4 regions of the Exiguobacterium sp. E17S genome follow, and region 2 is predicted to be linked to each of the others. Evidence: predicted binding sites of a transcription regulator. Region 2 holds the regulator's gene; each other region holds the start of a gene.
What was found. The regulator Rex, encoded in region 2, represses fermentation and respiration genes when NADH is low (regulators of the CRP and FNR family bind a similar motif). The targets are predictions, from matches to a motif close to TTGTGAAATATTTCACAA.

Region 1: the regulator Rex is predicted to act here: its motif matches at 3,389-3,406, upstream of adhE (bifunctional acetaldehyde-CoA/alcohol dehydrogenase).
Region 3: the regulator Rex is predicted to act here: its motif matches at 5,562-5,579, upstream of AC3B4V_RS01105 (L-lactate dehydrogenase).
Region 4: the regulator Rex is predicted to act here: its motif matches at 4,446-4,463, upstream of pflB (formate C-acetyltransferase).

Annotation. Positions count from the first base shown of each region.
Region 1 covers NZ_JBYLRU010000001.1:539,843-547,297, forward strand. The annotation lists gene AC3B4V_RS02780 (hypothetical protein) at 1-195, opposite strand, end outside; gene uptA (undecaprenyl phosphate transporter UptA) at 254-847, opposite strand; gene AC3B4V_RS02790 (Na+/H+ antiporter family protein) at 971-2,290, opposite strand; gene AC3B4V_RS02795 (beta-class carbonic anhydrase) at 2,604-3,155, opposite strand; gene adhE (bifunctional acetaldehyde-CoA/alcohol dehydrogenase) at 3,492-6,086, shown strand; gene AC3B4V_RS02805 (hypothetical protein) at 6,277-7,455, shown strand, end outside.
Region 2 covers NZ_JBYLRU010000006.1:4,912-12,366, reverse strand. The annotation lists gene AC3B4V_RS14415 (S8 family serine peptidase) at 1-671, opposite strand, end outside; tRNA gene AC3B4V_RS14410 (tRNA-Ala) at 896-971, opposite strand; gene tatC (twin-arginine translocase subunit TatC) at 1,077-1,856, opposite strand; gene AC3B4V_RS14400 (twin-arginine translocase TatA/TatE family subunit) at 1,864-2,061, opposite strand; gene AC3B4V_RS14395 (redox-sensing transcriptional repressor Rex) at 2,061-2,720, opposite strand; gene AC3B4V_RS14390 (ATP-binding cassette domain-containing protein) at 2,888-4,789, shown strand; gene AC3B4V_RS14385 (hypothetical protein) at 4,789-5,211, shown strand; gene AC3B4V_RS14380 (flavin reductase family protein) at 5,343-5,936, opposite strand; gene AC3B4V_RS14375 (DoxX family protein) at 5,956-6,354, opposite strand; gene AC3B4V_RS14370 (winged helix-turn-helix transcriptional regulator) at 6,538-6,858, shown strand; gene AC3B4V_RS14365 (flavodoxin) at 6,964-7,419, shown strand.
Region 3 covers NZ_JBYLRU010000001.1:215,882-223,336, reverse strand. The annotation lists gene AC3B4V_RS01130 (LTA synthase family protein) at 1-1,116, opposite strand, end outside; gene AC3B4V_RS01125 (ROK family glucokinase) at 1,333-2,283, opposite strand; gene AC3B4V_RS01120 (YqgQ family protein) at 2,367-2,570, opposite strand; gene AC3B4V_RS01115 (M42 family metallopeptidase) at 2,554-3,591, opposite strand; gene AC3B4V_RS01110 (GNAT family N-acetyltransferase) at 3,752-4,261, opposite strand; gene AC3B4V_RS01105 (L-lactate dehydrogenase) at 4,519-5,475, opposite strand; gene AC3B4V_RS01100 (DUF92 domain-containing protein) at 5,641-6,420, opposite strand; gene AC3B4V_RS01095 (5-formyltetrahydrofolate cyclo-ligase) at 6,414-6,959, opposite strand; gene rpmG (50S ribosomal protein L33) at 7,017-7,166, opposite strand; gene AC3B4V_RS01085 (1,4-alpha-glucan branching protein domain-containing protein) at 7,271-7,455, opposite strand, start outside.
Region 4 covers NZ_JBYLRU010000007.1:22,272-29,726, forward strand. The annotation lists gene abc-f (ribosomal protection-like ABC-F family protein) at 1-1,081, opposite strand, end outside; gene AC3B4V_RS15120 (hypothetical protein) at 1,102-1,269, opposite strand; gene pflA (pyruvate formate-lyase-activating protein) at 1,356-2,075, opposite strand; gene pflB (formate C-acetyltransferase) at 2,110-4,359, opposite strand; gene AC3B4V_RS15135 (hypothetical protein) at 4,699-5,127, shown strand; gene AC3B4V_RS15140 (DEAD/DEAH box helicase) at 5,156-6,328, shown strand; gene AC3B4V_RS15145 (hypothetical protein) at 6,325-6,969, shown strand; gene AC3B4V_RS15150 (diguanylate cyclase domain-containing protein) at 7,025-7,455, opposite strand, start outside.

The DNA of each region.
Region 1 (7,455 bases), on a different contig from region 2:
GACGATCGTCGTCTTACGCCACTCGTCCTTTAATTGATGGATCGATAAAACCGTACGACCACGCGCTTCATCCAATGTCTCTTCGACGAGTAGGATGTGTCCGTCGACACTAATACCGGTCGCGACCGGATTACCATTCCGATAGGATGCAGTCAAACGACGGAGTGGAAAATGAGCAAGTGGGGATGTGTGCATGGCAGGACCTCCTGTTTGTTTAAAAAAGCAGTCCGTCACAAGACAGACTGCTAGTTGTTCAAACCGTTCGTTGACGGCGTTTGTAGATGACGTAGAAGATGATCAAGACAACGGCAGCGATTAAGACACCGTTCGTATACGGTGCTGCCACTTCCTTGATCGAGCGCCAGTTCGTTCCGAGCGTTTCACCAAGATACAGGAACAAGATCGACCATGGAATGATCGCAAGCACCGTATAGAGGGAGAACTTCGTTTGATCCATCTTAGCAAGACCTGCCGGAATCGAGATGGCATGACGAACGACGGGGATGAAACGGGCTCCGAAGATGACACCTTGTCCGTACTTTAAGAACCAACGCTCGGCTAAATCCAAGTGGTGCTCTGAGATCAAAACATACTTTCCGTACTTCAAGATCAATGGACGGCCACCGTATCGAGCGAACCAATATAAGAATAATTGCGAGAATAACCCACCGATGACGGCAGCGACGACGGCAAGCGGCCAGCCAATCGTTCCTTGGGAAATCATGAATCCACCGTAAGAGAGGACGATTTCACTCGGTATGATTTCAATCATCAACCCGAGGGCGATGCCGAAATATCCGAGATCGGCAAGCGAAAGTAAAACCTGGTTGACGACTTGAGATAACACGTTAGACAACTCCTTTGTATCAGTTCATTCCTTTATTTTAGAGAACCGAGGACAAAATGAAAAGGAAAAAAACGGAGACAATTCAAAAGACGGATTCGCGATGACAGCGAATCCGTCTTGTTTTTATAATACGACCGCAGCGATCGTACCGAAGATGAGTAATGGAATGTTGTAATGCAGGAACGTCGGAATGACCGTTTCTCGCATGTGATCGTGCTGACCATCGGCATTCAAACCACTCGTTGGTCCGAGTGTCGAGTCTGACGCAGGACTACCCGCGTCACCGAGCGCACCGGCTGTACCGATGATCGCAATCGTCGCTTCTAAGCTGAATCCGTACTGGATACAAAGTGGAACGAAGATGGCAGCGATGATCGGAACGGTCGAGAAACTCGAGCCGATCCCCATCGTGACGAGAAGACCAATCAAGAGCATGACGAAGGCGGCAACGAGTTGTGAATCGCCCATCAACGCTTTCGAATTCTCGACGAGTGGCTCGATATCGCCCGTCTTACGCAAGACGTTCGAGAAGCCGTTCGCTGAAATCATGACGAAACCGATGAATGACATCATGCGCATACCGCGTGTAATGACGTCATCTGCTTCACTGAAACGAACAAGACGAAGCAGCAAGAAGAGGATCAAACCAGTTGTTGCAGCGAGAATCATTGATTCTGTTTGCAGCTGGACGATCAATGTCGCGATGACGACGACACCACTTAAAGCAAGTTTCGTTTTCGTGATAACCGGGATTTCATAATCGTCCGGGGCGATATCACGAATTTCATATGTCCGCTCTTTCCGGTACGTATAAAGACCGATCAATAGACCGACGACCATTCCGAGTGCTGGAATCGCCATCGCTTCGATGACGGATGCCCCCGTTGTATCAAGACCATTTGCCTTCAGGTTCTTCAACAAAATCTGATTGAGATAGATGTCTCCGAATCCGACTGGTAAGAACATGTACGGTGTCACGAGACCGAACGTCATGATGATTGCAATCCGGCGTCGATCCATCTTCAACTGAGAAAAGAGACCAAGAAGCGGCGGAATAATAATCGGAATGAAGGCGATGTGAATTGGTAAAGCATTTTGTGAACTGATCGCAAGCAAGAGAATCGCGAACAAGATGAATCCTTTTAACTTTTTGACCGATGAGGCACTTGCATTACCTCGTGAACGTTCAATCAAGGCGTGCGCGAGTGCGTCCGGTAAGCCCGTTTTCGAGAGAGCAACGGCAAACGCACCAAGCATCGCGTAGCTCAGGGCGATTTCTGCCCCGTCGCCAAGACCACCTGAAAAAGCTTTCGTCGTTTCAGTTAAATCTAGACCACCGACGAGACCGCCGGCAAACGCACTGATGACCATCGCGAGCACGATGTGGACGCGGAAGATCGCTAAAATAAATAGTAAAAAGACGGCAAACAATACGGCGTTTATCATTCAGTAAAACCACACTTTCTTTTGTTATCACTGTACTATACTAAAGTATCTTACAGCCATGTTGGAATGCTGTCAAGAGTAAAAGTCTGACCTCGTAATCAAAAGATGAATGATACGCTTATTAGCTCTCTACAAAATGATACATTCTGTTATACTCCGAAGCATGAAGTGAGAAGCGTTTTGATCACTGAAAATGACTCATACGAAAAAACGTGCCATCCTTCTCCGGTAAGAGAGGATGGCACGTTATCTTTAGTTTAAAGCGGAGTAAATCATCCAATTCTATTTGCGTTTCTTCTATAGAGAGTGATCAGCAATCGACGACGTCAAGCTTACCAGTACCTGGATCGATGACGAGTCCGTGGACGTTCGTCCCAGGTGGCAGTAATGGGTGGTTCTTCACGAGGCTGACTGAGTGAGCGACGCTTTCTTGAACTGACGTGAAGCCACGCAACCATTGATTCAAATCAACCCCGGATACTTCGAGTGTATGAAGAATCTGTTGGTCGATTCCCCGATCCTTCATCTCGTTGATCATGTGGTTAGGATCAATCGTGCTCATGCCACAGTCGTGGTGACCGATGACGACGACTTCTTCAGCGCCAAGAGCATACAACGCAACGAGAATCGAGCGCATAACGGAGCCGAATGGGTGCGATAGGATAGCACCGGCATTTTTGATGATCTTCGCATCCCCGTTCTTAAGACCAAGTGCGTGTGGGAGGAGCTCCGTCAAGCGGGCATCCATACACGTCAGGATGACGACCTTTTTGTCTGGGAACTTATCCGAGACGAACTGTTCATACTGTTTTTCGGCGACGAATCGCTCGTTGAAGGCTAGCATTTCCTGTACAACTGACATTCAAGTGTCCTCCTTTAGTGGTAGCTCTTAATATGTACCCCATATCAGAATACAAGATGATGAAACGGCTATCAAGTCACGAAAATGCAAGGTGTGACAAATCGCACACATCCATGTACATGAAGCAAAACGATAAAAAAGAAGAATTTACAACAGTTGTAAACGCTATCAAAGGTGTGAGGGAATTCACAGGATGGTCATGCACAAAACAGGAAAAAGGGGTTATGATTGATTTGTGAAGGAAAGCACAAACTATTGAAAAACAGCTTGGCATTCCTGACATAATGGTTGGCAAATCAAACTCAGATTCGTTCCACGACAGGGAGGAAACCACTCATGGCTGTGAAAGAAAAAACAAAATCGACGGCAACACCGGTCGAACAAGCAGTTGGACAAATCGTTGAAAAAGGGCAACGTGCATTACAAGAATTACTGACATTCGATCAAGAAAAAATCGACACGATCGTCCGGGATATGGCACTTGCCGGACTCGAACGGCACGTCGAACTCGCGCGTCTCGCAGCAGAAGAGACAGGACGCGGTGTCTTTGAAGATAAGATGATTAAAAACATGTTTGCGACAGAATATATCTACAATAGTCTACGTCATGAAAAAACGGTCGGGATTCTCGAAGAAGACGTTCAAAATGGCATCACCTATATCGCTGAACCGGTCGGTGTCGTCTGTGGTGTCACACCGGTCACGAACCCGACATCAACGACGATGTTCAAAGCATTGATTGCGATCAAGACACGCAACCCGATCGTCTTCGCGTTCCACCCGTCGGCACAACGGTGTTCCGTCGAAGCAGCGAAAACACTCCGTGACGCAGCCATTAAAGCGGGGGCGCCAAAAGATTGTATTCAATGGGTGGAAGAACCATCACTTGAAGCAACGAAAGTCTTGATGAATCATGAAAAAATCGCCATGGTCCTTGCGACAGGTGGAGCAGGAATGGTCAAATCAGCGTATTCAACAGGTAAGCCGGCACTCGGTGTTGGACCAGGGAACGTTCCGTGTTACATCGAACAGTCTGCGAAAGTCAAACGGGCAGTCAGTGATCTCGTTCTTTCAAAAACGTTTGATAACGGGATGATCTGTGCGTCTGAGCAAGCTGTCATCGTCGACCAAGAGATTTATGCGACGGTTCGTGCAGAAATGGAAGCACTCGGTTGTTACTTCTGTACACCGGAAGAAAAACAACGCCTCGAATCACTCGTCATCAAAACCGATACATGTGCCGTCAACGCGGACATCGTCGGGAAACCTGCGACATGGATCGCGGAGAAAGCCGGCATCGATGTTCCGGAAACGACGGTCATGCTCGTCGCAGAACTCGAGCACGTCGGAGCGGCAGAACCATTGTCTCATGAGAAACTCAGTCCCGTCCTCGGTGCGTATCGCGTCGCTTCGACCGAAGAAGCGTTTACGATTGCCGAACAGATGCTTGAAATCGGTGGTCTCGGTCATACAGCCGTCATTCATACGACGAACGATGACTTGATGACAGCATTCGGACTCCGCATGAAAGCCTGCCGGATCCTCGTCAACAGCCCATCTGCTCATGGCGGAATCGGTGATCTGTACAACGAGTTGACACCATCATTGACACTCGGTTGCGGATCATACGGGAAAAACTCTGTATCTGAAAACGTAACAGCGAAACACTTACTCAACGTCAAAAAGGTGGCGAGACGACGCGTGAACATGCAATGGTTCAAGGTCCCTGAAAAAATCTACTTCGAAAAGAACTCCGTTCAGTACTTGCGGTCGATGACTGACGTTTCACGCGTCATGATTGTAACCGATCCAACGATGGTACAGTTCGGTTATGCCGATAAAGTGATTCAAAACTTGCCACAGTCCGTCAGTTACCGGATCTTCGACCAGGTCGAACCGGATCCATCGGTGACGACTGTTCAGACGGGTGCTCAAGCGATGCGTGACTTCAAGCCTGACTTGATCATCGCTCTCGGTGGTGGTTCAGCGATGGATGCTGCGAAAGGAATGTGGCTCTTCTACGAACAACCGAACGAAACGTTCTCGAACTTACGTCAAAAATTCCTTGATATCCGCAAACGGGCATATCAATTCCCGGCACTCGGTCGTCAAGCGAAGTTCGTCGCGATTCCGACGACTTCTGGTACGGGTTCAGAAGTGACACCGTTCACCGTCATCACGGATAAAGAGAAAAACGTCAAATACCCGATTGCTGACTATGCATTGACACCAGACGTCGCAATCGTTGATCCAGAATTCGTCATGACCGTCCCAGCTTCAATCACTGCTGATACCGGAATGGATGTCTTGACACATGCAACAGAAGCATACGTCTCGGTGCTTGCGAACGACTATACGGATGGACTGGCACTGAAAGCAATCAAGATGATCTTCGACTACTTGCCACGAGCATATGCTAACGGATCAGACGCCGAAGCACGCGAAAAAGTGCACAATGCGTCAACGATGGCAGGGATGGCATTCGCGAACGCCTTTCTCGGCATCAACCACTCGATCGCACACAAAATCGGTGGCGAGTTCCACACACCACACGGACGGACGAACGCGATCCTGATGCCACACGTCATTCGCTATAACGCGTCACGTCCAACGAAACTAGCAGCATTCCCGAAATATGAATCATTCGTCGCCGATGAGCGGTATGCCGACATCGCACGCTACCTCGGTCTTCCGGCAGCAACGACGGAACAAGGGGTCGAATCCCTCATCCAAGCCGTTGCTGATCTTGGACAACGTCTCAACATCAAGATGTCATTCAAGGCGCAAGGCATTCAAAAAGCAGACTTCGAGGCAAAACTCGACAAGATGGCGGTCGATGCTTTTGAGGATCAATGTACGACGGCGAATCCGAAGATGCCGCTTGTCGCTGAGTTACGGACGATCATGGAACAAGCGTACGAAGGTATCTAATAGAGAAAAATTACCATGGCACTTGATCGTTCAACCGGCTTCTCACTCTGAGAAGCCGGTTTTTGTTTTGGAAATCGATGGGGACAGTCAGAGAAAAGGTGGGATATAATGGCTGTTGAATGAATTTGATGTTTTTGGTTTCGCTGTAGCAGGAATATTCAAACATCAGACATGAAAAGGAGGAAATGGGATGGAGTCAAGGCAAGAAAGGAAACAACGACGGTTTTCCGTCTGGGATGTCCTGTTTGGCGTCCTCGTCGGTCTCATCTTTTTCGGTGTCATCTATGGTGTGATGGCATTTTTGACTTCACAAATCACCTCATCGTCAGACTATCAGGATCTCGTGACGCAGATGCAACAGGCGGACGTCTCTTGGAAAGATGCAGACATCACGGTGTCATTGATGCTTCTGTTCGTCGGTGGGCTGTCGATCACGATGCCGAGCGCGGTCCGGGAAGGAATCATCAATCAGGTACTCGACGCGAGTTCTGCCGGTGATGTCTTATCGTTGTTTGGGATCGACTTAAAACAGGTCCTCGCACCACTTACGTTCGATGTCTCTTACGGCACGTTACTCTATTCCGTTTTTGGCATCGGTTTGATCGTCCTGTTATTTTTAGTGTTACGGATTAAGGCAAGTCGTCTTGGGTGGACGATTCGATCGGTTAGTTTCTTCTTAACGGTCGGGATCATCTGGTTCGTCCTTGCTGGACGCGGAAACGACGTGCCATTCCTCTCGTTACAAGACGACTATGCGATGAGCGGGATCCTACCGCTTCTCGTCGTCAGTTTGCTTGGTTGGATGGCGTTCTTCCCGCAAAAGTTATCCGGACTGACAGCTGCCGGACGTGCCAGCTTGCTGATTTTGATGCTCGCTAGTACGCTCCAACTCGTCTTTACGGTGCAGGACGAAGCGGAATATGACGGTGATTCCTCACTACGGACGGCACTCACCGTCTCGAGTCTGAACGCCGGAAGTGGCGGGATGTACGACTGGATCCACGGCGGTCAAGTCGTGTATCAAGCAGACGTCCTAGGAGCGAATGCGGAAATCCCCGTCTCGATGTTGAACGGGGAGACCTCAACGGATCAGCTCAATGACTCGATCCAAAAAGTCGTCGATGGAATCGACACGGACCGGGTGACAGAACAATTGTTGACGTTACTCGGTGGAGAACGTCCGGATTTGTCAGCAACACAATTGAAGCTCGACCCTGTTGATTACGGTGTCGCGCGGCAGACGATCCAAGCGATTGATGCGGAATCGGCAGGAGCGACGCCACCGAATGTCTCCAGTGAGAGTGCGTACTGGGTGCTGTTGCTTGTAACGTTTGCGATCTACTTCGTCTGTAGTATCCGCAGCTTCAAG
Region 2 (7,455 bases):
TTTGTTTCTTTCGCACTATCGACTTTCGAAGAAGTCAAATCGATCTTCGTCTCAGGGCTCAAGACCATGTCCTTATGCGATGGATCGATTCCCGTATCGATGACGGCAACGATTGTTCCTTCCCCTTTAAAACCATAGTCCTGCCATGTTTCCTTCGCATTGACCATGTCCTTGCTGTACAGCATGTCTGGCTTGGCACCTTTAGCAACTTCTGGACGCGCATACTCATGGGCGATATGTACGCTCTTGACTCCGCTCAGTTGTTTAATGTCTTCGATGTCCCCGAACTTGACTTCACCACTGAATCCGTTGATGACGGTTGTGAAGCTTTCCTTATATGTAACGGGAATCGCCTTTTTAGCGATGGCTGACTTGACTGATTTTTGGACATTGACGAGGCGATCTTTGATCGACTCTTTTTCGGCATTGCTCAATGTGCTATACCGCTTGTTTTGAGCCTGGGCGATTTGAATCGCCGGCTTCTCTTCCATCTCGATGACGACACGAACTTTATCCGATTGTTTGTAGTTCTTCTCTTGCCCCGATTTCTTCAGCGAGAGCGCTTGCGGTTTTTGACCCGTTGCTTTGTCTTGCGACGACAGTGCACCTTGCGCACTGACTAGATTGGAAGACGTCATTAAGACGGCTGCCATAAGTGCAATCTTCTTCATGCGTTCGTTTTCCCCTTTTCTGTAAAACCATAGTAGTACTACTGATAAAACAGTTAAACGAAAATTCTGTATATTTAGTTTAATGAATTTAATGGAAATAAACAATTTATATTTGCCTATTTTTTTAATTTATTTGTTTTACATGACATTTTATATTTTTGAGGAATTTAACTGGGAGTAAAATAAAAACTCCTCGAAGCCTCGAGGAGTTGGATATTTGGTATTGGTGGAGACTATCGGGATCGAACCGACGACCTTTTGGCTGCCAGCCAAACGCTCTCCCAGCTGAGCTAAGCCCCCATGAATTATCTTTAGTATACGTATCACTAACTGCTTTATCAATATAAAAATAACGCTTTCATAAAAAAGAATTCCTTCCAAAAATCGTCGGAAGGAATTCACGATTCATTTATTCAATTCACGCATCAAATCCGCCTGTCGTTCAAGCTCTGCCTGTTGCTCGAGGATCAGGACTTTTTTGTACGTCCGCGCAGAAATCAAGATGCTGATCTCATAGAGAACGAACAATGGAACCGAGATCATCAAGTGTGACGTCACGTCCGGCGGTGCGATCAATGCCGCAACGACGAACAGCGCAAAGTACGCATATTTCCGATTCTTTCGCATGAAATATGGCGTCACGAGACCCAGACGTGTCAGGAACATCGTCACGACCGGCAATTGGAAAAGAAGACCGAACGGCATCGTCAATCGGATTAAGAAACTGAAGTAGTTCTCCACTCCGATGACTTGTTCGATTCCGAGCTCTTTCCCGAGATCCGTTGAGACTTCAAGCAAGAAGGGAAGCAACCAGAAATACGAGAAGGCTACGCCAGCCAAAAACAGGAAGAAGATGACCGGAATATAAGTCAATGTCGCTTTTTGCTCCTTGTCATAAAGTCCTGGTCGGACGAATGCCCAGAGTTGATACATCCAGAACGGTGACGCTAAAATCAGCGCAATGATGAACGCAAGATTCAAATACAACATTAAAGGATCGGCGACGTTGAAGGCATTCAAACCGATACCGAGCTCTTTTAAGTCCGCTTGCAAGAAGCGAACGAGCGGTCGGACGAGCGGAAATGCGACAGCGAACAGGACGACGACGATGATAAGCGACCAGACGATCCGCTTACGCAGTTCGTCAAGGTGCGACGTCATGCTTTGCTCTTGATCAACCGTCATGATTCAATCACTTCTCTTTCGGTTCGTCCTTTTTATCGTCGTCCATGATGCCATTCGTGGCATTTTTGAACTCTTTCAATGTCTGACCCGCAGCGCGTCCGAATTCTGGTAACTTTTTCGGTCCGAAAATGATCAATGCGACGACCGCGATTAATCCGATGCTCGCAGGTCCGATACCTAGTGTGAGCGGAATAAGGTTTTCCATTATGATTTCACTCCTTCAGCTGATTGCGAATAATGCTTCATGAAATAAACTAACGACTGCAACTCGATCGATAAATCAATGTGATGGACCCGGACGCTAGCTGGCACGTTCAACCGCGCTGGCGTAAAGTTCAGGATGCCTGTCACACCATACTCGACTAACTCATCCGCTACTGACTGCGCGAACTGGGATGGAACCGTCAAGATGGCAACATCGACCTGATTCGCTTCGATTTGTTCTTTCATGTCCGAAACATGATAGATTGGAACGTCATGCGTTGTTGTTCCGACCTTCTCTTCGTCCGCATCAAACGCAACGACTATCCGAGTACTATTATTCTTTAAAAAGTTATAATTTGCAAACGCTGTTCCGAGATGACCGACCCCAATTAAGGCAACATTCGTCACCTCATCTTGATTCAAGGTTTTGCGGAAAAACGTTAAGAGATGTTGAACGTTATATCCATACCCCTTCTTCCCTAATGCCCCAAAGTAGGAAAAATCGCGACGAATCGTTGCTGAATCAACCTTCACCGCCTCGCTTAACTCAGCAGAAGAGACGCGGAGCTTGCCTGAATTGTATAAACTTTGGATGAAGCGATAATATAGCGGCAACCGTTTTGCTGTCGCTTGTGGAATTTTTGTGTCTGGTCCATTCATCCTGCAGTTCCCCCTTCGGCCACATCCATCGTGGCACCCAAATCTTTGCAAAAAGCTTTCTACTTTCCTTGATTGTAAACCACTTCACATAGAGTCACAAATAATATATTCCGCAGGACCTCGCGCTTTTGTTCGTGATAGACTAAAGGGTGGAAGGATGGATGGAAATGATACTCTTACAAGTCAACCAACTCTCGAAATCATTCGGCGTCGAGCCGATTTTAGAAAATATCAAATTGGAAGTACAAGAGCGCGACCGCATTGCGCTCGTCGGACGAAACGGTGCCGGTAAATCGACCTTGCTCAAAATCATTGCTGGCGAACTCAGTCATGACTCAGGTGACATCATGAAAGGCAAGGATGTCAAAATCGGTTATCTCGCGCAAGACAGTGGTCTTGAATCGAATGAAACGATCTGGAACGAGATGCTGACCGTCTTCGAACATCTTCAGGAACAAGAACGAACACTACGCCGGATGGAAATTGAAATGGGTATGGAGCATATCTTGAACGACCCGGTCGCGTACGATCGTCTCCTGAAGACGTATGATCAAGCGCAACACGACTTCTCAGAAGCGGGTGGTTATCAGTTCGAAGCAAATATCCGCTCTGTTTTGCACGGCATGCGCTTTTATCCGGATGATTACTCGCGCCGGATTCAGACATTATCCGGTGGTCAACGGACACGGCTTGCCTTAGCGAAGATGCTCTTACAAGCACCAGAGCTTCTCATTCTCGATGAGCCGACCAACCACCTCGATATCGATACGCTCGCGTGGCTCGAAAGTTACCTCGGTGGTTATCGTGGTGCCGTCCTGATCGTCTCGCACGACCGGTACTTCCTCGACCAAGTCGTCAATGTCGTCTACGAACTGTCGCGCAATGTCTGTCGTAAGTTCACGGGGAACTATACGAAGTACTTGGAGCAAAAAGCGGCCTTATACGATCAGGAAATGAAGCAGTTCGAACAGCAGCAAGAAGAAATCGCGAAGATGCAGGACTTCATTCAACGGAACATCGCCCGGGCGACGACGACAAAACGTGCCCAGAGTGTCCGGAAACGGCTCGAAAAGGTCGACCGACTCGACCGACCAGATGGAGATGAGCGTAGCACGGTCCTGTCCTTCCCGATTGAAAAACAGAGCGGGAACGACGTTCTGCAAGTCAATCAACTGGCGATCGGTTATGAAGAAGCTGTCTCAAAAGACATCACCTTCCGCTTGCAACGCGGTGAATCACTGGCACTCGTCGGACCGAACGGAATCGGAAAGTCGACGCTTCTAAAAGTCCTCGTCGGTCGCTTACGCCCCCTCTTCGGTGATTTCCGTTTCGGAACCGGCGTCTCGATCGGCTATTACGATCAAGAGCAGGCGGAACTCAATGATCGGAACCGTGTCATCGATGAGATTTGGAACGAATGGCCACTGATGCGTGAACAAGAAGTCCGGTCCGTCCTCGGGCAATTCCTGTTTAGCGGTGACGATGTCTTCAAGATCGTCCATGAGTTATCCGGTGGCGAACGCGGACGTCTCGCGCTCGCGAAACTGAAACTCCGAAAGACGAACGTCCTCGTCCTCGATGAGCCGACGAACCACTTGGATCTGGATTCGAAGATGGTCCTTGAAAACGCGCTCGTCGACTACGAAGGTACGCTGCTATTCGTCTCCCACGACCGTTACTTCATCGACCGGATCGCGACCCGCGTCATCGAGATGAGTGAAGCCGGCGTGACGGAATACCTCGGTGATTATTCGTACTACACGGAGAAGAAGGCGGAGCAAGAAGAGATTGCGCGTCTTGAAGCCGAGGAAGCAAAAGCCGCAAAGGTCACGGCGTCGAAGACGATCGACAAGGAAGCACAGAAAGAAGAACGCAAGCGCCGTCAGCAGATCGAGCAACTCGAACAAGACATCGAGCGGCTCGAACAGCGTTCGGCAGAAATTGAACAATTGCTCTGTGAACCGGAAGTCTTCAACGATATTCCGAAAGCGACAGCTCTTTCAGCAGAACGTGACCAGATTGATGTCGATCTACTCGAATTGATGGAACGATGGGAGAACCAACACTGATGCGGACGAAAAGTTTTTTCATTAACTTGATTCAAGGACTGCTATCCGGCATCCTTTATTTCGTACCGATGTATGCGGACTACGTGTCGACCTTCATCCGGCCGGATGCTTTTAATGCCGCGCTTCCTTTGTTCCTCCTGATTTCTTGTATGATCGGTCTCGTCATCCAGACATGGAGCGGTCTTTTCGTCAGTTTACTCTCGGGATTATGCTGTACGCTCCTGACGACACAGCTATTCGTTGAACTCAATGACCCGTTGATCCTATCGTATTACGGTAGTGTCTCACCGCTCACCGCTTTCTTGATCAGCTGTGTCGGCATTTGGGCACTCGCAATCGTCTTTTATTTGCTCGATGGTTATCAGTACAGTAAACGTCATGGTCTTGAAGCCTCTTCAAACGAAATCGATCCGCAACCTTGAAGTCCGATCGATGAATCAGATGAACGACATGAGAAAAAGGAGTGGAGATTCCGGTAGCTAGACCGGTCTCTCCACTCCTTTTTGTTTGAATCAAAACGAATCGTACGATGAATCAGGCATTCACGCTTCTATCATTTTGTCGGTCGGGCAATCGTAAACGTCTTCCCGATCGTCGCATAATCATTCCCTGCTAAACGAGCGACAGCCTTCAATCCTGCTGCGTCAATCCGGAACGAATCGACGAGTTCATCCGCGACGTGATAGCGCAGTACTTCCCCAATCAAAAGATCGGCACCTTCTAGCTCGACGTGTTGCGTCAAGCGCATCTCGAACCGGATTTTCGCTTCCGCGATTCCAGGTACTTCGATCGCGTCACTATCGACGAGCGTCAAATCCGTCCGCTCAAGCTCACTTTCACCGTAAGCAAGTGGCGCTGCTGTCTCATTGACTGCGTCGACGATCTCTTCGCTGACGATATGGATGACATAACTTTGTTTTGCAAGGATATTACGTGCCGTATCCTTCTGCCCCTGATCCGTCCGTTGTACGGCGATCACCAGTTGCGGCGGACTGCTTGAAGCGACCGTAAAGAAGGAAAACGGTGCGGCGTTGACCGTCCCGTCTTCTCCTTGCGTTGTCACGAAAGCAATCGGACGCGGAATGATGCTTCCGATCAGTAATTTATAATTGTCTTTTGCGCTAAGCGTTGATGCCTCGAACTTCATGAATGACCCACCTTTTTCTTCACCCGATGAGTGCAGCGAGTGAATAGTCTCCAGCACCGATCATCGCTACACCAAGCGCGATGACGATCAATGCCATGTTGTATTCGTACCCGTTCTGCGTCACCCAGTAACCATTCGCACCGTGTACTTTAACGATCGCGACAAGCATCGATCCGATGATGAGGAGTGCTGCGATCCAGAGGAATACGCCTCCTGCAAACAACAAGCCGCCGATCAATTCAGCAAGACCTGCTGTAATCGCGAGTGCCTTCCCTGGCTTCATGCCAATTGATTCGAACCAACCGCCTGTTCCAGCGATTCCGTGTCCGCCGAACCAACCAAATAATTTTTGTGTCCCGTGTGCAGCGAACGTTAAGCCGATGATTAAACGAATGATTAAAAGTCCTGTATCCATCATTTCTCTCTTCTCCTTTTACCTAATGTATTTTAGTTACTTTAAGTAACTCAATAAACAGACTATATCTTATCACTTACTAAAAGTAAATAGATTTGTTTTAGTTCTTTTTGTTACATTAAGTAAAATGATTCGATTTTTTTAGCAGAAGCGGGTATACTACAACTATAGAAAGGATGAGTGCTGATGGAAGAAGTCGCAATCCAACCGGCTCTTTGTCCCAAAGTCGAACATGCCTTTGAAATCTTAGGTAAGAAATGGACGGGTCTGATCTTACGTCACTTGTTGACGAAGACATGTCGTTTCAATGAGATTCAAGATGCCATTCCCGAATTATCAGGTCGTATGCTCACGGAACGTATGAAGGAGCTCGAAGCGGAAGGCATCGTCATCCGGACTGTCATTCCCGATCGTCCGATTAAGATTCAATACAGTTTGACCGACAAAGGGCGCCAACTCGAACCGGTCATTCGTTCCATTGAGGAATGGGCCGAACTACAAGACTAATGTATAAAAAAGCATCTTCTTCGGAAGGTGCTTTTTTATGTGTCCTTTGACATTGATAATCATTATCAATTACAGTAGAGAAGTACAGTGAAAGGAGGAAGATGCATGCATATCGCGATTGGATTCGTCAGCATGTCCGGTAATACGGAAGATATCGTCTCGCTCATTCAACATGAACTCGAGCAACACGATGTCGACGTGACGATCACGGAACTAGATCAATTCGTCGGGGAGGACTTATCACGTTTTGATGGTCTATTACTCGGCTCATATACATGGGGAGACGGTGATTTACCGTATGAAGCAGAAGATTTTGTCGAGGAGCTCCGGGAACAATCCTTACAAGGAATACCGGCGGCTGCTTTTGGTTCGGGGGATCTTGATTATCCGAAGTACTGCGCAGCCGTTGATTTGATTGAAGACGCATTAAAAGAAGCTGGGGCGACCCTCGTCACGGATGGCTTGAAGATTGAGTTTGATCCGAATACCCCGGAGAAACAAGCCGCTTGTCGTGCGTTCGCGCAAACGTTTCATCGCTTTTTACAACAGGTTCATTCTTGAGTGTCGTTTGAATCCGTACTGTAAGGGAATCGTTAA
Region 3 (7,455 bases), on a different contig from region 2:
GCTATTGTAGACGATGTCTCGGTTCCAGAACGATTTGTTGTTTGCATGGAAAACAGCTGAATAATAGCCGTCTTCTTTCAACATTTCAGGAGTTGCCCGGAATTCGTTTTCTCCGTTCGTAAAGAATGCTGCACCGCGTCCAAGTGGATAGATCGAGTTTTCGAGAATGAACTCAGCATCTGCCGTTTTCCCTTGTCCTGTGTTGTGATAGAAGTTATCCCATGAATGCGATTCCTTGATCAACTTATTCAGGTTCGGTGTAATCTCTTGTCCGTTTGGTGCTTTTAATCCAACTGCAAAGGATTGTGCCGACTCAAAGGAAACGACGATGACGTTCTTTCCTTTGTACTTTCCGAACATAGCTGGGTTCGGTTCGGCATGTTTTGAATCAATGAAGCTTTGAACTTCCGACAGTTCAGAACTGTCTGCGAGTGCTTTTTGCGCAGATGTCTTCGACTGAATGAGTGCATCATACATATGGAAGTTAAATGTTCCGATGTTTTTAACGAGCAATTCTCGGTCGAAGGCACGTGTGAGCAATTCTGGACGTTCTGTCTCAGCGAGCGTCAAGTTTCCAAGGAAAACGACAACTGCTGCAACGAATGCGAGAATCGCGCGTCCACGTGACGCAACATTTTTTGACATGTCCATTTTCCGTAGGAAGAACGGTAAGATGATCAAGTCTCCGACGATCAATAAATCGGACCAGTTCAAGAGTGACCCGAGCGACGCAGAAACGGTCTCTGCATTCGATGTTTGGAACAATACCGGCAACGTCAGATAGTCATTAAAGAAGCGGAAGAAAATGATGTCCGCATATAAAATGAGTGTCGCGACGAACAATGTGCCGTAGATGAACCATTTTTGAACATTTCCCCGGAAGAAGAAGCTGAACCCAAACATGAAGAGCGCTGAACTAATTGGGTTAATTAGTAGAATGAATGCTTGCGCAGAGTTTGTTACGGGAACGTTAAAGAAAAGTGTATACGCTAAATACGTTTTTAACCAAATCAATATGGTCGCAATCCAAAAGAGCTTATGCTCTTTATAGGTGCTGCGAACGCCTTGACCCATCTTTAGGCGCATTCGCGACCAGATGTTTGCGTCTTGCTGCATAAAAACCTGCCTCCTAATTTACATGTGCTTTCTGCTTTCAGTTCACACAACCTACATCATAATTTACATATACCCATATCACGTGAAAATTTTACGCTTAGTTTTACAAAAATGCAACTGGAATCCGGAAGATACTTAACAATCACATAATTACTGTACGTTTGTAAACAAAAAAAAGATTCGCCGAAGCGAACCTTTTACTGAAATTGAATATTATCATTTTTTGAGAAACATCTGCTTCGCAAGCCATGCACAGCCAATGACTCCGGCATCGTTTCCAAGCTCGGCAATCTTGAACGTCGTCGATCCGAAAACCCGTGGTAAAGCAAAGCGTTCGAACTGTTGACGCAGTGGTGCAAGCAATGTCTCGCCCGCTTTTGAGACACCACCGCCGATGACGATGATTTCCGGATTGATGCTGTTCGCTAAGTTGGAGATGGCAAGACCGAGGTGGAACGTCACTTCTTCTACGACTTCCGTTGCGACCCGGTCCCCTTTCTCATACGCTTCGAATACGTCTTTCGCCGTCACTGCCTTGATGTCGTTAAGTAACGTTTCCTTCCCTTTACGCTTCTCAAGACCAAGACGGGCAATCCCTGTTGCTGACGCGATCGTCTCAAGACATCCTTTGCGACCACATCCACATAGGACGCCACCTTCAGGCAACATCGTGATATGACCGATTTCTCCAGCCATTCCGACTGTACCATGCACGATTTGTCCGTTCGTGATCAGACCACCACCGACGCCCGTACCGAGTGTGACCGCAAGGAGTTCGGTTGCTCCACTACCGGCACCTTTCCACATCTCACCGATTGCCGCTGCGTTCGCATCATTTTCAAGAACAGCCGGTAAACCCGTCAAACGTTCGAATTCACCGATGAGTTCAAAGTTATTCCAACCGATATTGACCGCTTTCTCGACGACACCTGTATTGAAATCAATGAATCCCGGCGCACCGATGCCCGCTCCGACGAAATCTTCTGGGCGTTTGTTGCTCTCTTGACACTTCTCAAAGAAGGATTTTGCGATATCTCCAGGAATTTGTACGCCATCATTCAAAACGACCGTCTCGATTTCCCATTTCTCTACGATGATCCCTTGCAAATCCAAAATTGCCATCTTGACTGTCGTTCCGCCGATATCAATGCCGAGTAACCATTTCATTGCTTCGTCTCCCCTATACTCATATAATGTCTGCTTCCTCATTTTACCGGACATAACCCGTTTGCGCAAAGGGTTGCACAACCTTAAATGTTATCGGATTGTGAACGCTTTAATTCATGTCGCAAGATTAGTTTTGCTGAATCGTACTGTCGCTGTTCCAAAACGCCTGCTTCTTGTAATTCATCGAGTTCAAGCATCATCATCGCGATATCGGACGCCCGGTCCCCAAGATAGATGAAAGTCCCGTATGTCTTGAGTAATTGCTGTACGTCATACAGTGTCTTCATCGACCATCGGCTCCTTTACATAGGCATGTAGCAAATCATATGTCGCTTGTAACGACGTCTCATGTGTACGTTCGTACGAATGACTCGATTCGATTCCCGGACCGAACAATCCGTGCCGGACGTCGTGTCCCGCACTTACTGCCGCTGAGGCATCCGAGCTATAGAACGGATAGATATCAACCTTATATGGAATACTGTTACGTTGTGCTAAACGCGTTAACTGGTGGCGTAAAGCTAAGTCATATGGACCTGAACCATCTTTCGCACAGATCGAGACCGTGAATTCATCCGAATGCTGACCGTCTCCTAGTGCCCCCATGTCGACCGCGATGTATTCTGCGACCTCGTCCGTGAATCCAGCATTCCCACCGAATCCAACTTCTTCGTAATTTGAAATCAGAATCTGGATCGTGTGTGGCAGCTCGATTGTTTTCCATTCCTTGATCAATTCAAGTAACAAAGCAACGGATGCTTTATCATCGAGATGGCGCGACTTCACGAATCCCGTTTCCGTATAGAGGAATCGCGGATCAAACGTTACGATGTCTCCTACTTCAATCCCCGCAACGCGCGTCTCTTCTGCTGTCGTTGAACGGATATCGAGCCGTACTTCGATATTATCAGCAGATCGTTCCGTTTTGTTCGTCTCGCGCGACGTATGAACACTCGAATGATGGAACACGATCGTACCTGAAACCGTTTGACCGTCCATCTTGTGAATGAGACAGTTCTCACCTTCGATCGCTGTCCAAGCATATCCCCCTAGTTGTGATAAACGAAGTCGTCCTGTTGGTAGAATCTCTTTCACCATCGCTCCTAGTGTGTCGACGTGTGCCGTCAGTAACCGCGTACGCGTTGAAGCACCAGGTAGTGTCGCTAAAATCGCTCCTTTTTCAAGTTTTCGATACGTAACCCCTTCTGCGGTCAATCGCTTTTCTACATATGTAATCGCTTCTTTTGTCGAACCTGTTGGACTCGGAATCGAGACAAGCTCTTCAATCGTACGTATGACTTCTTTCATGTTCATTCGCTCCCTTTCAATCGGACTACGACGTGACATCCGCTTTGTTCTCATGATAACAAATATTCATTCTTTGCCGATACTGATATCTTACGGATACCATGCGAAAAAGCTGTAGCACTTTTTTTGCTACAGCTTCTTTCCACATCATCTGAAGAAATTAGACGTACTTCTTCATCCAAATATCATCACGATATGTGCCGTCTTCTAATTTTACGGAATCTGGATCTTCGGCATATACTTCAAAACCGAGCGACTCATAAAGATTTTGCGCGGCCTCGTTCCCTGATAAAACGGCAAGAATGACTTGCTCGACGTCCGGTAACTTCTTCGCTTCCTCGATTAAGGCTTCCATTAAAGCGCGACCAGTACCACCGCGATATTCAGGTGATACGTATACTCCAGAAATCATCGCTTTATGCGATTCACGTGACAATTCATATGGTTTGACCTGACCAAACCCAAACAATGTATCACCGTCGAACATACCAAGCCAAACCTCATCGGAGTCGGGTTCTCCCTCAAGTCCTTCTTGTACTTCGCGGAGCGGGGTTTGCTGTTCATCATCAAACGAATGACCGAATGCATCTGGATGATTTTTTAATCCCTCAAGGCGTAGATTCCAGTATTGTTCTGCATCCTCTTTAGTTAGTTTTCGAAAAGTATACATGACTGTCGGTTCTCTCCTTTTTGGGTATCATGACGTACAAAAAAAATGACGTAAAAATGCTTCTATCTCTTACTTAACCCTTTTCTAGTAAAATAAAACCTAGATTTTTTTCTTTTTACTACTGGACGAATAGATGTGATTTTTTATGTATTCGTTCTCTACATCAAAAAAACTCAAGTGTGGACAATATGAAGCAAGTCCGACACTTGAGTTTTTTGCTACTTTATTTCGTAATGCCTTCATCATGATGCGTACGCTTATCCTTGCAAGACGGGTTCAAGCGTCTGACGTAATACATCAGCAGAATGATGGAATTTCTTCAACTCTTCTTCCGTCAATGAGACTTCAATGATTTCACGCACACCTTGACGATTGATGATGGCGGGAACTCCAATATGGATACCGGAAATTCCGTACTGCCCATCGACATGCGCACCGACCGTCAATAGACAGTTCTCATTTCCGAGGATGGCACGAACGATTCGGACGAGTCCAAGCCCAATCGCATAGTAGGTTGCCCCTTTGCGCTCGATGATATGATAAGCAGCATCTCGGACGTTGATGTAGATTTGATCAAGATCTGCTTGAGAATAACGATCGTCTTCAGCAAGTAGTTCATCAATCGTTTTTCCATAAATGCGACTGTTACTCCAGGCTGCGAATTCCGTGTCACCATGTTCGCCAAGAATATAGGCATGGGCATTTCGGGAATCAATGTGAAAGTATTCTCCAAGCATTTGACGCAGACGTGCTGTATCCAGCACCGTTCCTGATCCAAATACGCGTGCTTTCGGAAGACCAGAATATTTCCAGGCAAGATGCGCCATGATATCAACCGGATTGGAAGCCACGACGATGATCCCATCAAAACCAGAATCCATGATTTGACGAATCATTTCTTTCATGATCAAGGCATTCTTTGCAACGAGATCGAGTCTTGTCTCACCTGGTTTTTGTGGAGCGCCTGCCGTGATGACGACGACTTCCGCTTCGCGGCAGTCCGCGTAGTCACCAGCCCATATTCGCATCGGTGAAGAGCTAAATGGTGTTCCGTGGTTTAAGTCCATTGCCTCGCCCTCTGCTTTGGCTTTGTTGACATCAATGATGACAAGTTCTTCACAAAGTCCAGCTGTTGACATCTGATAGGCAAAGCTTGAACCGACTGCACCAGCTCCAATGAGGGCTACCCGTGTCACTTTCGCATGTAATTCCATATCGTTATGTCCACCCTTTCATTCGTCATAAGAGTTTGTTAACTATCTCACAAGTAAATTGTAACATCTTTCACATTCTTTGTATCATGTGAAATTAATCACATTTGTCCATTTTGTGTCATTGATATCCTAACATAAGGAATTACATACTCATATACTTTCCAGTTACCAGAATCGAACGATGATAAACCCGATTCCACTTGCCAAACCGCTCGTTAAGACATTGACAGCATCATTCCCTAAAAATCGAATGCCTGAAACGTAAGCTGTCGGTTGACCATGATGCTCTCGCTTTTCCGTGTATTCTCCACAAACCTTACATCGGTAAACGCGTTGCCCTACTGCTCCAAATAGTGTATCCAGCAGACTCCCGAGTACACCGATGCTTGTTACGAGTAAGACGTCTCTTAAAGAAAGAGAAAATATCCAATGCGCTGCTATCGCGATGAACGCAGCTCCTGCGATCGTACCGACCGTCCCAATCAGCGACATCGCTCCACTCGTTCCTGCTGGTACCCGTCGTAACGTTTTGAGAGACCATGGATCACGTTTTGAGAGCGGTCCGATTTCGGATGCCCACGTATCAGCATTCGATGCTGCGATGACGAATAGAAATAACAAGAGATACGCAAAATCCATCGTCATGGCATACGCTAAAGCAGCAACGAACGCTACCCCTCCATTCGCAAGGACCTGCCATCCGTCACGCGCGCCGTCTTTCTCAACGATGGAATCGACCGATTGTTTTCTGGACCGTCCGACCTTCGATAACAAGCTCGAGCTACCAAAGAAGAGCAAAAGTACTACTAATCCTTGCCAACCAAATCCGAATGAAACACCACTACCGACGAGCAGGGTCATGATCGCACCACTTGTCGTCAATAAACGAAAAGATCGTCCGGTCCAAGCAAGCAATAGACAAAACAAAATGGTCGCGCTTAGCATCGGATGACCTCTAAGTCAGTGACGATCAAGTCAACTGGGATATCAAAGGCTTCGACTTCAAAATCGGAAAGAAGTTGTTCAGAAAAGGCAATCGATACTTTACGTCCTGCATAGGTCACGAGTGCACGATCGTAATAGCCTCCTCCCCACCCTAAACGATATCCGTCCCGTCGATAGGCGCGACCCGGAACGAGACAAAGCTCTGCTTGAGCAAGTGAAGCCCGACGTGCTGAAGCGGTTGGTTCAGCAATCCCCATCTGATTTGCTTGCAGTTGATCTTCTGGTCCATGTTCATAAAAGACCATCTCGTCTCCCACTACTTTTGGTATCAAGACCGTCTTGCCCTCTTGCCACGCCTGTTCAATCAGCATTCTTGTATCACATTCATTTCGAAAAGCTAATGTGATCGCGACACAGGTCGCTTGTTGCCACTCAGGTAACAACAAAACATGTTCGTGAATCAATCGTTCCTTCTCCGCACGGTTCTCCATTACATCGAGTCGTTCTTTGATCAGACGGCGTACTTCTTGTTTATTCATGACTGTCTTCCTTTCCACAAAAAAAGCCATCACACGAAGTGACGGCTTCCATCTCAATTATTTCACTTCACGGTGAAGTGTGTGCTTACGGAGACGTGGGTTGTATTTCTTCAACTCAAGACGCTCTGGGTTGTTACGCTTGTTCTTTTTAGTGATATAAGTACGGTCACCAGTTTCAGTGCAAGCTAATGTGATTTTAACGCGCATGGGATTCCCTCCTATCTAGCTCTCGATGTATCAAGTGATTTTGCTTTACATAAGGTTAAGCATACTCAAGTATCGTACCAAGAAAGGAAAGGAATTGCAACTGTTCATCCGTTCTTTTTCGGATTCGTCACGTGTTGATATGGTTTTTCAAGGTTCTCTTCAAAACGCAGTGGCTTCTTTTCGACGTGATACTCTTGTTCCACCCCGTGACGTGACTCTTCTCGTTCTAGATAAACGACCGCTGATTGGCGCAACGCATCTCCTTCAAGTCGTTTTAAGGCAACGACCA
Region 4 (7,455 bases), on a different contig from region 2:
CGATGACAGCAATTCGGTCACCACGTTCTACCGTAAACGAAACATCCTTTAGGATCGGTTTCGTCTCATGCATGAAAGAGACACGTTCGAACGAAATCAGTCGTTTCGTACGAATCGCTTCATGTTCGAATGCGACGTGAACAGTCGGTGCAACCTGTGGTTTTTGTACACGATCCTCGAGTAGACGCTCGAGTTGCTGCTCTTTTGCCTTGACCTTCGTCGCATGTTTAGCAGCCTTCTTTTTCGCATACGGATCCCGTTCACTCGCTTGATTCGAGGCTTTTTGATGCCATTGCCGATAACCCTGAATCATGCGTGTCAGCTCTTTACGGGTGCGTTCTTGTTTTTCGTACGCTCGTTGTTGCGACAGAGCTTGATGTTCCTTTTGTTCTTTATAGGACTGATAGTTTCCGCTGTATCGCGTTGCCCCTGATTCAGATAATTCAATGACGGCATCAGCCGTTGCGTCGATGAAGAATCGTTCGTGTGAGACGTAGAGAATCGAGGTCCGTGACATGTTGACCCATTCCGTGAGCCACTCGAGTGTCTCTTGATCCAGATGATTCGTCGGTTCATCGAGAATGATGAAATCAGGTCGTGACAGAAGCAGGCAGGCAAGTTGGAGGCGCGTCTGTTCACCACCGCTTAAACTGGATGCTTTGTGTGTCCAGAGTGCTTCCTCTAATTTGACTTCTTTTAAGACGCGTGCTGCATCTGCTTCCAGCGAGAAGGCGTCCTGATCGAGTGCTTGTTGATAGATCGTCAAGTCACCATTCATGGCATTAGCGCGAAGTTGATAACGAACCGCATCCGCTCGTTCGACGACATCAAGAACGGTGTGATCGCCCGCTACGAAGTGTTGTGATAGTAGACCGAGTTTTTTGTAATGACGCTTGATCGAACCGTCAGTCGGCTGAAGTTGGTCAGCGATCAAGTGTAACAGTGTCGTTTTTCCGATGCCGTTCGGACCGATCAAGGCGACATGTTCACCGGTATGAATATGAAAAGAAACGTCCGAGAAAAGACGTCGTTCGTCGTAGTCCATCGATAGGTGTTGGATCGTAAGTGTTTCAGTAGGCATAAAAGCAGCTCCTTTAGTGTTCATTTCCGATAAGATGAAATGAAAAACACACCATCCGAAGCGAGCGGATGGTGTGCCGGAGTGTAACTCAAAGAAGGTGCTGGCCAGAGGTTGGTCACACCGAAAAAGAGCAGACTCGTAGCGTCAGACATCCGCAACTGCATTGCGAAAGAGATGATTTCATTCATCAAGCGACGTGTACGAGTGATTGCTTCATTTCGGTGTTGTACCTCCTGTTCATAGTCTATGCCGTCATTGTAACAAAATGGAAACGTTAACACAAGTACGATTCAAGTAAGGTTTGCGCAGTATCCGTTTCTTCTGATGAAGGGGGAAGCACATCAGTTAATGGATATGCAAGACCGAGGTTTTCCCACTTATAGACACCGAGTTGATGATACGGGAGTACTTCGACGCGCTCGACGTTTCCGAGCGTCCGGATGAACTCGCCGGTCTGACGGAGGAAATGTTCTGACATCGTAATACCTGGAACGAGGACGTGGCGAATCCAGACGGGAATGTTTCGCTCGGCTAGGCGTTTTGCGAAGGCGAGTGTATTGGCGTTACTCCGTCCAGTCAAGACGCGACAAGCGGCATCGTCGATATGTTTGATATCGAGCAGTACTAGATCCGTCGCATCGAGAATCGCATCGATGTTTTTCGGGACGACGGATCCCGCGGTATCGATGACCGTATGCAGTCCATGGCGTTTTGCTTCTGTTAAAGCAGCCTCCAAGAATTCTGGCTGAGCGAGCGGTTCACCTCCAGAGAAGGTGATTCCGCCACCCGTGGTCTCGAAAAAGGAGCGATAGCTGATCGCTTCTTTTACAACTTCGTCTGCTGAGACACGCCGTCCGCAACCGAACTCCCATGTATCCACGTTATGACAGTATTGACATCGTAGTGGACATCCTTGCGTAAAGACGATGAATCGAATGCCAGGACCATCGACTGTTCCACATGATTCAACGGAATGGATCATACCATAGGTCATCGTGCTCACTTCCTTTCACATACTACACATCATTTTAGAGAGAACCGTGGAACGTTCGATTGATGACATCGATCTGTTGTTCACGCGTCAGTTTAATGAAGTTGACGGCATAACCGGATACTCGAATCGTTAATTGTGGATATTGTTCTGGATGCTCCATGGCATCGAGTAACGTCTCACGGTCAAAGACGTTGACATTCAAATGGTGTCCTTTTGACGTCGTACCGCCCATATATCCGTCAAGTAATCCGACTGTATTGCGAATGCGTGTGGCTTCATCCTTACCAAGTGCTTTTGGCACGATCGAGAACGTGTAGGAAATCCCGTCGAGCGCATGTTCATATGGTAATTTTCCGACAGATGTCAGTGCGGCGACAGCTCCTCTAGTGTCACGTCCATGCATCGGGTTAGCACCCGGTGCGAATGGTTCACCCGCACGGCGTCCATCTGGCGTATTTCCTGTTTTTTTACCGTAGACGACGTTTGAAGTAATCGTCAGGACAGACTGCGTCGGAAGGGCATTGCGATACGTTGGATGTTTACGGATTTTCTCCATGAACAGTGTGACGAGATCGACTGCCATCTGATCGACCCGTTCATCGTTATTCCCGAACTTCGGAAACTCGCCTTCGATCTTGAAATCAACTGCAATCCCATCTGCATCTCGGATTGGACGAACTGTTGCGTAACGGATGGCAGATAGACTGTCAGCGACGACCGATAAACCAGCGATACCGCATGCCATCGTCCGTAAGATTTCCGGATCATGTAACGCCATTTCAATCCGTTCGTAGCTGTACTTATCATGCATGTAGTGGATGACATTCAGTGTGTTGACGTACAGCTCTGCGAGCCAATCGAGTTGACGATCATAAGCCGCCATGACGGTTTCGTAATCGAGTACTTCATCAAGCATCAATGGACTTGCTGGGGCGACTTGAATTTTGAGCTTCTCGTCCATTCCGCCATTGATCGTATAAAGTAATGCTTTTGCCAGGTTTGCTCGCGCACCGAAGAACTGCATCTGTTTCCCGATCTTCATCGCGGAGACACAACAAGCGATGCCGTAATCATCTCCATAAACCGGTAACATCAAATCATCGTTTTCATATTGAATCGAGCTTGAAACGATCGACATCTTCGCACAGAATTCCTTGAATCCGCGTGGAAGCTGAGTAGACCATAGAACGGTTAGATTCGGTTCCGGTGCCGGACCAAGTGTCGAGAGTGTGTGTAAGAAGCGGAATGAACTTTTCGTGACGTTTGATCGTCCATCTTCACTCATTCCACCGATTGATTCCGTTACCCACGTCGGATCACCTGAGAACAGATCGTTGTAGTCTGGTGTCCGTAAGAACTTAACGATCCGAAGCTTCATGACGAAATGATCGACGAGCTCTTGTGCAGTCTCTTCCGTCAAACGACCAGTCGCAAGATCACGTTCGACATAAATATCAAGGAACGTCGAGACTCGACCGAGTGACATGGCTGCCCCGTTTTGCTCTTTGATGGCAGCAAGATAGGCAAGATAGACCCACTGGAATGCTTCTTGTGCTGTTTCGGCAGGGCGGGAGAGATCGAAACCATAGCGAGCTCCAAGCTCGGTCAATTCCGTTAATGCGCGCAACTGTTCATTCATCTCTTCACGGTCGCGAATCATCGATTCAGATAAGAATCCGCCACGTGCCTTTAAATCCTTCTTACGTTCTTCGATCAAGCGTGCCGTTCCGTACAAAGCAACACGACGATAGTCACCGATGATCCGTCCGCGACCATAAGCATCAGGTAATCCGGTGATAATACCGGCTTTACGTGCAGCGCGCATCTCAGGGGTATAGGCATCGAAAACCCCTTGGTTATGTGTCTTCCGGTATTCGCTGAAGGTTTTCGTGACGGTCTCGTCTGCTTCAAAGCCATACGCAGCTAGGGCATCATTCACCATCCGAATCCCACCGTTCGGATGAATCGAACGTTTAAACGGTTCGTCTGTCTGTAAACCGACGATTTTTTCGAGTGAGCGATTCAGATACCCTGCATCATGCGAGAGGATCGTTGATGGTGTTTTAGCATCGACGGCATATACACCACCACGTTGTCGCTCTTCATTCGTCAGCTGTAGAATTTGTTGCCAGAGCTGTTCCGTCGCTTGCGTCGGACCGACTAAAAAGTGATCATCTCCTGTATATTCCGTGCGATTGAGTCGGATGAAGTCTGCGACATCGATCGTCTTTACCCATTCACCAGACGTAAAGTTCGTCCAAGCACTCGTTTTTTCTAATAACATGGATACCACTCCTTTAATATTGAGCTAATCATCAGTTCCTTATGTGAATAGTGTAACAAAAGGAAGGGCTGATTCCCTTTACGTTCATGTGAATGTTTTAACAAGTGAACAAACGTTGATATGACGGGCTTTCTTTATTTCTGTATTCATATGAAAATAGTTTGAAAAAAACAGTTTTAGGTTGCTAATTCAAGGTTTTTTGGAAACTGTATGAGTTGATTTGAAAAAGATTCACTAGAACAGTTGAAACTGTGAGGAATGTCACGCTACGGTGCCTTGTATTTTTAAGACGTATCGTTGACAATGAAAAAGGGAATATAGAACGTGGAGGTGTGCCAAATGGAGTATGTATCATTAACACAACAAGGAGAGTATCAGTCAGGAGACTGGGTCTCGCTGAAAATCGGATCGGACGGTTCAACGCGAACGGGAATGATCACGGAATTCGAAAATGATGGATTCTGGATTCGGTTTGAAGATGATTTTGATTATGAAGACTTTATCGGCTATGATGAATCGTATTGGATTGCGCTTGTTCGTCGTCCGGTTGACGTAAAAGCGACGTATGCGAGTCTTGCGGAGTACCCGGCACTCGCTGCAGAATTACAGGATCGTGTCATCCAAGGATTCGAAATTTTAGAAGAAGAAGCCGGTGAAGGCGAGATTCGCTTCCATATTCGATTGCTCGACGCAGGAAATGAATATACACAGACATTACGGGGATACCGTGATGCATCAGGAGATCATGTCGAATACGTAACGGCATGATGGAATTAAGAGAGTAGGAGAAATCGTTATGAACTTTACAAAACCATTTTTACAGGAAGCATGGGAACGCGCACGCTTTACCGAGTTGATGCCTGTTCAAGAACAAGCGATTCCGTTGTTGCGCGAAGGAAAAGATGTCCTGGCGGAAGCGCCGACAGGAACAGGGAAGACGCTTGCTTATGTCATTCCAGCTTTAGAAAAGATTGAAGTAGAAGAACCACACGTGCAAGTCGTGATCACGGCACCCACACGGGAACTCGTCATGCAAATTCATCAAGTCATTCAATTGTTTGCTCAAGGAAGTGGTATCAAATCCGGTGCATTCATTGGTGGTGTTGAATTAAAACGACAATATGAACGATTGAAGAAAAAACCACAAATCATTGTTGGTACACCTGGGCGTCTCGTGGAGTTGATCGATTCGAAGAAGGTGAAAATGCATAAGGTGAAATTGATCGTCTTGGACGAAGCGGATCAAATCTATGAGAGTGGTATGAGTGACTCGGCGACGCGAATCGCAAACAGTGCACTACGCGATCGACAACTGGCATTCGTCTCCGCGACATTGCCGGAACGGACAGCAGAATGGGGACGGACGCTTGCAAACAACCCTGAGACGATTCGGGTTGAGCGTGCCGTCAGCACCCAAGTGACATTCGGTTATTTGGAGACTTCACGTCGTCAGAAGCCGGAGTTGTTACGTCGCCTGGCGAACATGCAAGGATCAAAAGTACTGACATTCATCAATAACCGTTCCTTCCTCGGACCATTGAATGGCGAGTTGAGTAAATTCTCATTGAAATACCGGATTTTAGACGCTGAAAAAGGCAAACGAGAGCGGATGGAGACATTGCGTTCTTATAAAAAGGGAGAGTTTCCTTTACTCGTCACGACAGGTCTTGCGGCACGTGGGTTAGATATCGAAGCAGTCACGCATGTCGTTCATTATGATTTGCCGGAGTCGCTTGACGATTTCGTACACCGTTCAGGTCGGACGGGACGTGGAAACGCGAACGGAATGGTACTTGCTCTTGTGACAGATCAAGACTTAAAACACTTAAAAACACTTGCGAAGCAAATGGGCGTCGAGATAGAAGCGATGGAAATTTACCGTGGGGAAGTCATTCCAAAACGTGAATTCACAGCACCTCAGACGATTAAACGACCGGCTACTCCTCACCGGAAAGGGCGATCGAAATGAAGAACGATCGAAAAGTAATTCCGTTTCCGACGACGGTTTCTGAAGCGGAAATGAATGCAGCCTTGAAGAAGATGTATCAAGAAGCAGCGACAGCGCGTAGCACGGATTGGGTCGCTTTCATTGAAGAGATTGCGACGGAGGGACGTTGGTATTTAAAAGATGCTGAATTGTTCCGGGACTTATTCGTAGATTGGGCAATCTTCTATGAGACGGATGATCAAGGAAAAACGCCGCACGGTCGTTTTCTTGAGCAGGTCAAAGAAGAGTTATCGCCTAGTCTCTACCGTGCCTTGCGTGGATTAGCGGACCCGATGCCTTCGTTGTTTCAAGTCGAGGCGGATGGTGTCGTTGATTTAATGTCAAAACAGACGTATCAAACGGATTTGTCTGAGATTGAAGTCGAACCAGGTGATTTGTTGATTGGAAAACTGCTCTACATTTCTGGGAAATGGCGCTTTGCGATTGCCTATATGAAAGTAGCGCGCGCACTGGTACCAGAAGTCCTCGCTTTGTTGACGGACTTCGTGGATGAAGTAGGAGAAGACGCGTTGCTTCGTCAGTATCCAGAATTTTGTGCGGAATTGATCGACTTACTCCTCGATATCGAAGAAGGCAATATTTCACCGAGACCAGAAGAATAATCGAAAAAACCTAGAATACATGACCCGATTATGGTCAACGTATTCTAGGTTTTTTTCATGAATCTGCTCGATATAGGGCGACATCGTTTTTATCCCGATGTTTCACGCGATACATGGCAAGGTCAGCTTGCTTTAAGCATGTTTCAAGATCAGCCTTATGACATACGGTCACACCGATGCTTGCAGAAACAAATAAAGATTGTCCTTTGTAGAAATAAGGACGTCTTAAAAACTGTAAAAAGGTCTTACATTTCCGGCGTAAGGATAGTTCATCATCGGCGTGTAAGAGAATCGCGAATTCATCTCCACCGAGGCGATATACGGATTCTAAAGAATTCATATGTTCGCTCAAGCGCTTCGCGACCTCAATCAAGACATAATCACCTGCCTCGTGACCATACGTATCATTGACTTGTTTAAATCCATCTAAGTCGACTAAGGCGAGATAATTCATCTCGGGAAGACGGTTTGAAAAATCTCGTTCTA